2 regions of the Paenibacillus sp. FSL H7-0918 genome follow, and region 2 is predicted to be linked to the other one. Evidence: a T-box and tRNA genes for the amino acid it is inferred to sense, from the RefSeq annotation. Region 2 holds a T-box; the other holds one or more tRNA genes.
What was found. The T-box of region 2 lies ahead of trpS (tryptophan--tRNA ligase). A T-box ahead of a tRNA ligase gene usually reads a tRNA of that ligase, here a tRNA-Trp.
Positions count from the first base shown of each region.

Region 1: it has a tRNA-Trp gene. The T-box ahead of trpS (tryptophan--tRNA ligase) is inferred to sense a tRNA for this amino acid. The anticodon was not compared.

Region 1 is NZ_JBBOWJ010000001.1:2,191,346-2,194,733, reverse strand. It holds rRNA gene MHI15_RS09900 (23S ribosomal RNA) at 1-801, shown strand, start outside; tRNA gene MHI15_RS09895 (tRNA-Asn) at 862-937, shown strand; tRNA gene MHI15_RS09890 (tRNA-Ser) at 941-1,033, shown strand; tRNA gene MHI15_RS09885 (tRNA-Glu) at 1,052-1,126, shown strand; tRNA gene MHI15_RS09880 (tRNA-Val) at 1,182-1,257, shown strand; tRNA gene MHI15_RS09875 (tRNA-Met) at 1,275-1,351, shown strand; tRNA gene MHI15_RS09870 (tRNA-Asp) at 1,377-1,454, shown strand; tRNA gene MHI15_RS09865 (tRNA-Phe) at 1,465-1,540, shown strand; tRNA gene MHI15_RS09860 (tRNA-Thr) at 1,569-1,644, shown strand; tRNA gene MHI15_RS09855 (tRNA-Tyr) at 1,650-1,735, shown strand; tRNA gene MHI15_RS09850 (tRNA-Trp) at 1,742-1,815, shown strand; tRNA gene MHI15_RS09845 (tRNA-His) at 1,839-1,914, shown strand; tRNA gene MHI15_RS09840 (tRNA-His) at 1,958-2,033, shown strand; tRNA gene MHI15_RS09835 (tRNA-Gln) at 2,053-2,127, shown strand; tRNA gene MHI15_RS09830 (tRNA-Gly) at 2,134-2,208, shown strand; tRNA gene MHI15_RS09825 (tRNA-Cys) at 2,218-2,291, shown strand; tRNA gene MHI15_RS09820 (tRNA-Leu) at 2,306-2,384, shown strand; gene MHI15_RS09815 (AraC family transcriptional regulator) at 2,521-3,276, opposite strand.
Region 2 is NZ_JBBOWJ010000003.1:937,356-940,743, reverse strand. It holds gene MHI15_RS24140 (aminopeptidase) at 1-519, shown strand, start outside; gene trpS (tryptophan--tRNA ligase) at 589-1,584, opposite strand; T-box leader at 1,687-1,969, opposite strand; gene MHI15_RS24130 (hypothetical protein) at 2,167-2,592, shown strand; gene MHI15_RS24125 (winged helix-turn-helix transcriptional regulator) at 2,743-3,126, opposite strand; gene MHI15_RS24120 (sigma-70 family RNA polymerase sigma factor) at 3,351-3,388, shown strand, end outside.

The DNA.
Region 1 (3,388 bases), on a different contig from region 2:
TTGAATTTGGGTACGATCTGTACAGGATAGGTGGGAGCCGTAGAAATCGGAGCGCAAGCTTCGGTGGAGGCGCCGTTGGGATACCACCCTGATCGTATCTAGGTTCTAACCTAGTACCCTTACCGGGTACGGGGACCGTGTCAGGCGGGCAGTTTGACTGGGGCGGTCGCCTCCTAAAGAGTAACGGAGGCGTTCCAAGGTTCCCTCAGAATGGTTGGAAATCATTCGCAGAGTGCAAAGGCATAAGGGAGCTTGACTGCGAGACCTACAAGTCGAGCAGGGACGAAAGTCGGACTTAGTGATCCGGTGGTACCGCATGGAAGGGCCATCGCTCAACGGATAAAAGCTACCCTGGGGATAACAGGCTTATCTCCCCCAAGAGTCCACATCGACGGGGAGGTTTGGCACCTCGATGTCGGCTCATCGCATCCTGGGGCTGAAGTAGGTCCCAAGGGTTGGGCTGTTCGCCCATTAAAGCGGTACGCGAGCTGGGTTCAGAACGTCGTGAGACAGTTCGGTCCCTATCTGTCGTGGGCGCAGGAAATTTGAGAGGAGCTGTCCTTAGTACGAGAGGACCGGGATGGACGTACCGCTGGTGCACCAGTTGTTCCGCCAGGAGCATGGCTGGGTAGCTACGTACGGACGGGATAAGCGCTGAAAGCATCTAAGCGTGAAGCCCCCCTCAAGATGAGATTTCCCAATTAGTAAGACCCCTTGAAGACGACGAGGTAGATAGGTTGGAGGTGGAAGTGCAGTAATGCATGGAGCTGACCAATACTAATCGGTCGAGGGCTTATCCTATAGTTAGAATGCAGATTCGTTTCGGATTCAGTTTTCAGGCATCAAGCCTGGTATGAATATTCCCTGATAGCTCAGTTGGTAGAGCACTCGACTGTTAATCGAGTTGTCACAGGTTCGAGTCCTGTTCGGGGAGCCATATGGAGAGGTGTCCGAGTTTGGCCGAAGGAGCACGATTGGAAATCGTGTAGGCGCCACAAGCGTCTCGAGGGTTCGAATCCCTCTCTCTCCGCCACAAATTTTTAATTAGTATGGCCCGTTGGTCAAGGGGTTAAGACACCTCCCTTTCACGGAGGTAACATGGGTTCGAATCCCATACGGGTCACCAAATTTTCACTTGATTTATCCTAGTGGACTTTGGTACAATAACAATTGTTGTTTATGGAGGCTTAGCTCAGCTGGGAGAGCATCTGCCTTACAAGCAGAGGGTCGGGGGTTCGATCCCCTCAGCCTCCACCATAACACTTTCTTACTGACGCGGGGTGGAGCAGCCCGGTAGCTCGTCGGGCTCATAACCCGAAGGCCGCAGGTTCAAATCCTGCCCCCGCAACCAATTAACTTAAGCAATTATATCTTTTGGAACCGTGGTGTAGTTGGCCTAACATGCCTGCCTGTCACGCAGGAGATCGCGGGTTCGAATCCCGTCGGTTCCGCCATTTTCATCATGGCTCGGTAGCTCAGTCGGTAGAGCAGAGGACTGAAAATCCTCGTGTCGGCGGTTCGATTCCGTCCCGAGCCACCATTTATCATCACAAAAGAATGAGTGCCATGCCGGTGTAGCTCAATTGGTAGAGCAACTGACTTGTAATCAGTAGGTTGGGGGTTCAAGTCCTCTCGCCGGCACCATCCTTGGAGGATTAGCGAAGTGGCCAAACGCATCAGACTGTAAATCTGCTCACGTGAGTGTTCGGTGGTTCGAATCCATCATCCTCCACCAGTTTTTAGGGGCATAGTTTAAAGGTAGAACAACGGTCTCCAAAACCGTTGGTGTGGGTTCAATTCCTGCTGCCCCTGCCAAGTTCTTTCTAAAGTTTAATATGGCGGCCGTGGCGAAGGGGTTAACGCACCGGATTGTGGTTCCGGCATTCGTGGGTTCGAGACCCATCGGCCGCCCCATTTACTTTAAAATGAATAATGGCAACAATATCAACTTAATATGGCGACTGTGGCGAAGGGGTTAACGCACCGGATTGTGGTTCCGGCATTCGTGGGTTCGAGACCCATCAGTCGCCCCATTTTACTTTAAAATGTTATTGGGGATTAGCCAAGCGGTAAGGCAACGGACTTTGACTCCGTCACTCATAGGTTCGAATCCTATATCCCCAGCCATTTTATGCGGACGTGGCTCAGCGGTAGAGCATCGCCTTGCCAAGGCGAGGGTCGCGGGTTCGATTCCCGTCGTCCGCTCCAAGTTTTCATGGCGCCATAGCCAAGTGGTAAGGCAAAGCTCTGCAAAAGCTTTATCCCCAGTTCAAATCTGGGTGGCGCCTCCATTTAGTTCATATGTGCCGGCGTGGCGGAATGGCAGACGCGCTCGACTCAAAATCGAGTGGGAAACCGTGGAGGTTCGAGTCCTCTCGCCGGTATCTTAAAAAGGTTTGTAAGAATGCTTTTATAAGCAATCTTACAAACCTTTTTTCTTTATGTCCTTGGGTTTACAGCAGTAAGCCGTTGAATAGAGAGTTTCTCTATTTCAACGGCTTTTTTTAATCTGATTAGTGATTAACCTGATTGATTATTAATGCGGAATGCTCGCGGGGTAAGACCTATTTCTCGTTTGAACATATTGCAGAATTGGGCATCGTTCACAAAACCTGCAGCAGCAGATACTTCAGAGATTTGCATCTGAGTATGACGTAATAGAGACTTTGCATAATCCAGGCGTTTTAACAGCAAATACCGCAGGGGTGAAGACCCGAAACGTTCTTTAAATAGATGGCGAAAACGATCGTAACTATATCCGGACATTTCTGATAGTGTTTCGACGGACAATTTATGGCGATAATGCTCATTCATATAATTAAGGACATATTGTACTCGATCTTCTGTTGGGGATTGATATCCAGAGGCACTAAGAAGCCTCATAAGATGGACGGTAATCTCGCTCATTTGTAGGTTTAGAAGCTCAGAGAATCCGTCTTGCTTGCGTGTAAACTCTGCTTTCATTCGCAGCAGGATTTGAAGAACGGTCTGATCTTTATCATCTTCATATACGCCGAGCAGATTACTCATATTAGGGTGTTCTGAGTGGAAGCCTACAAATAATACATTTGCATCCTCACGGTGGTGCTCGTCATGTTTATGATTGGGTGGCACAAGCGCGAAAGAAGAGGAGCGAAAATGGTAACTTCGTGGGCCAACATTGGTTGTCCCTACCCCCTGTAAATAATAGACTAGTTCGTAGCATTCATGCTGGTGTGGAGGGATATAAGTATTTAGCTCATGTGTGGCACTTACAATATATAGAACACGATCCATGATGATCCTCCAATACTTATGTTTTAGCCGAATCGTACAAAACAATGACCGAAATCATATAATTATTTTTAATAATATTTGTTATGATCGTATCAATAAATCCGAAAGTTCG
Region 2 (3,388 bases):
GGCGTATATTTTGTAGCTAATATGCCAACGGAAGAGATTTATTCCATGCCCCATCGGACTGGCGTTAATGGCACAGTTAGAAGCACGCTCCCTCTTAATTTGAATGGACGGTTAGTTGAAGGAATTTCATTCACTTTTGAAAAAGGGAAAGTCGTAGCTTATGAAGCTGAATCCGGACGCGAACATTTAACCTCACTGCTGGCAACGGATGAAGGTGCATCTTATCTAGGAGAAGTAGCCTTAGTGCAGCATGATTCTCCAATCTCTCGCTTGAACCGTATTTTTTACAATACAGGGATTGATGAGAATGCCTCCTGCCATTTCGCGCTAGGAAGTGCTTATCCTGTAAATATTGAAGGCGGCACAAAGCTTACGAACGAAGAGCTTGTGGCTAGAGGAGCTAATGTCAGCTTAACTCATGTCGATTTTATGATCGGTTCAGCAGAGCTGGATATTGACGGAGAGCTGGCGGACGGCACGATTGAACCCGTATTCCGTAAGGGAAATTGGGTGTTGTAAGGAGAAGAAAAAAGCCGGATCTCTTCCAATGAGATTCCGGCTTTTTTTGAGTGCCTATATTGGTCATTTTTAGATTGAAAAATAGTTAAGACTCATAGCCTCACGTACTTCGGCCATTGTTTCTTGAGCAATGCTGCGGGCATGCTGTGTTCCAGAGATTAAGATTTCCTGCACAAGCTTGGGCTTAGTAGCATAATAGGAACGACGCTCTCGCATCGGTTCTATAAGCTGATCTAGAGCTGTCGAAATCAACTGTTTGCAAGCAGAACAACCCATGGTACCCCGCTCACAGCCTTCACGAATTTCGGTTACCCCCGCTGAGCGAAAAGCACCATGATAAGCAAAAATAGGACAGATATCTGGATGTCCAGGATCATTTTTATGCACACGCGCTGGATCGGTTGTGGCTTTTCGTATCTTAAAGATAATCTCTTCCTTAGTGGAGTCCAGCTCGATGGCATTGCCAAGGCTTTTACTCATTTTAGCGTTGCCATCCGTACCCACAAGCCTCGGCGTCTCACTGATCAGCGCTTTGGGTTCCACCAGTATCGGGCTGTACATCTCGTTGAATCTGCGGACGATTTTGCGGGTTAATTCCAGATGAGGGAGTTGGTCTTCCCCTACAGGAATGATCGTTGCTTTACAAAATGTTATGTCAGCAGTTTGACTAACTGGATAACCAAGAAAACCGTAATACAATTCATCTAAGCTCGAATTTTTCGATTCGGCTTTAATCGTGGGATTATGCCGTAAAGAATTCACAGTAACAAACATAGAGAACAAGAGGGTCAGCTCTGCGATTTCAGGGATCATCGATTGAATAAATATAGTTGTTTTCTCCGGATTTATACCCGCAGATAAATAGTCCAGTGTGATCTCATGCAGATGTTGACCCAGCAGCTGTGGACGATCAAAATGGGTCGTTAGGGCTTGAATATCCGCTAAAAACACAAAAGTTTCATATTGCTCCTGAAGGGCTACTCGGGTCTGCAAGCTGCCGGCGTAATGGCCAAGGTGAAGCTTTCCAGTCACTCGATCTCCAGTTAAGACACGTTCGTTCATCATATAAATTCCTCCTGTTATTTAGCATTTGGTTACACTCGAGTCGCCACCACCAGCCATCATCCATGGCCATCACCTCCTTTAAATGACAAAAAAACCTCATCCAATAAGGACGAAGTTGTCGTGGTACCACCTTAAATGATCGTGTCACCTTACGATTCTTGGCTTTCGATCTTCTCTTACCTGTACGGAGAGGTTGAATTTATTCTCGATACAGGTCCCTTGATAACGGCGGGAACCCCGGTTTTCCCTACTGCATCCATTAAGATAGTTCGGAAAAACAACTATAAAGGCCATTCGAGCATACGCTGGTCACCGGTTCGCACCTACCACCGGCTCTCTGAAGACCATGTTCGTCTGTCTACTTACCCTTTGTCATCGTTGTTCATGATATGTGAATTATTGTAATTCTGAACAGGGGTGTTGTCAATGAGTAGAAATCGTATGGTGATTGACGAGGTATCTAGGTTTATATGATCTAGCAAAGTATACCTTAAATGTATATAATCATCAGGAATTAAGTCCAATCTATCATTGTGGATTCACAATATACTACTCTATAACCTTGAAATGGAGTGATGATAAATGGCGACAATAATAAGTTATGGGTCACAGGCAAAAATCCCGTTAGATCCGTTTACTACTGCTATAACGGTTGCAGGGATTCCTGGAGCTGGAGCGGGTCTAGCCACAGCGCAAGTAAATATTAGTCCGGCTAATCCGGCTTCTTTCTCCAGTAGAGTCGAGTTAAATGGTAGTTTTAGTCTTACTGCACTTGCTAATAGCCAATTTCTTGTTATCATCCGACGAGCTGGAGTCGATATTTATAGATCCTTTTATCGTTTTACTACAATTACTGATATTCAATTAAGTGCTCAGTGGGTCGATGGTGCTTATATTGGAGTCCACAACTATGAATTGGTAATTCAGAATGATAGCAACTTGCCTATCAATCTATTTGGACCCATATCATTCACAGCAACTGCTATAGGAGGAGAAGGCGTAATTTAAGTTATGTCTCTGTGCGCCATTTAAGGGACGGGTGAATCAAAGCTTTGGACAGTTGAATCGATCTGATTCAGCTGTCCTTTTTTCGTGGGTGTATAATTGAAGTCCAACTCTCGCAGCATAAATCTCCAACCATTACCTTGATATAGCGGTTTATTTATTTAAGATGTTATCCTCTAAAACAGCGTATTTATCACCGTATTGCTTAATGATATGTTGTTCTCCCCAATTACATAATGCAGTCAAAATATCGCTTAAACTATCCCCATATTCACTAAGCTCGTATTCTACTTTTGGTGGAACCTGATTATAAACAATTCGGTTGATGATTCCATCTGCCTCAAGCTCGCGTAGCTGCTGGGTTAACATTTTTTGAGTAATGCCGGGCATCAACTGTTTTAACTCGGAGGTGCGTTTTTTGCCATGAGTTAAATGACATAGAATTACGCATTTCCATTTCCCTCCGATGACCTCTAGGGTGGCTTCAACAGAAATATTGTATTTTTTCTTGACAGTTGTTGTAGATGTTGTTGTCATGATAACCTCCAAGGTATGGGTACTTTTTAGCACCTATGGCACTTTTGAGTGCGTACTATTAATTATGTCCAATTTAACTCATCATAACATTTTTCGTTCAATTTTTATAGAATGCTATAATTTAGAGAGCTTTGGGCAAAAAAAGCAAAACGAAATAAAAACCGTTTCTATACCTCCCCCGTCTTAATCTATGAAAGGTTGAAGAGAGGAGGCTAAGGAAGGACATGACGATGACTAATGCAGAAATGAAAAAAGTAACGAT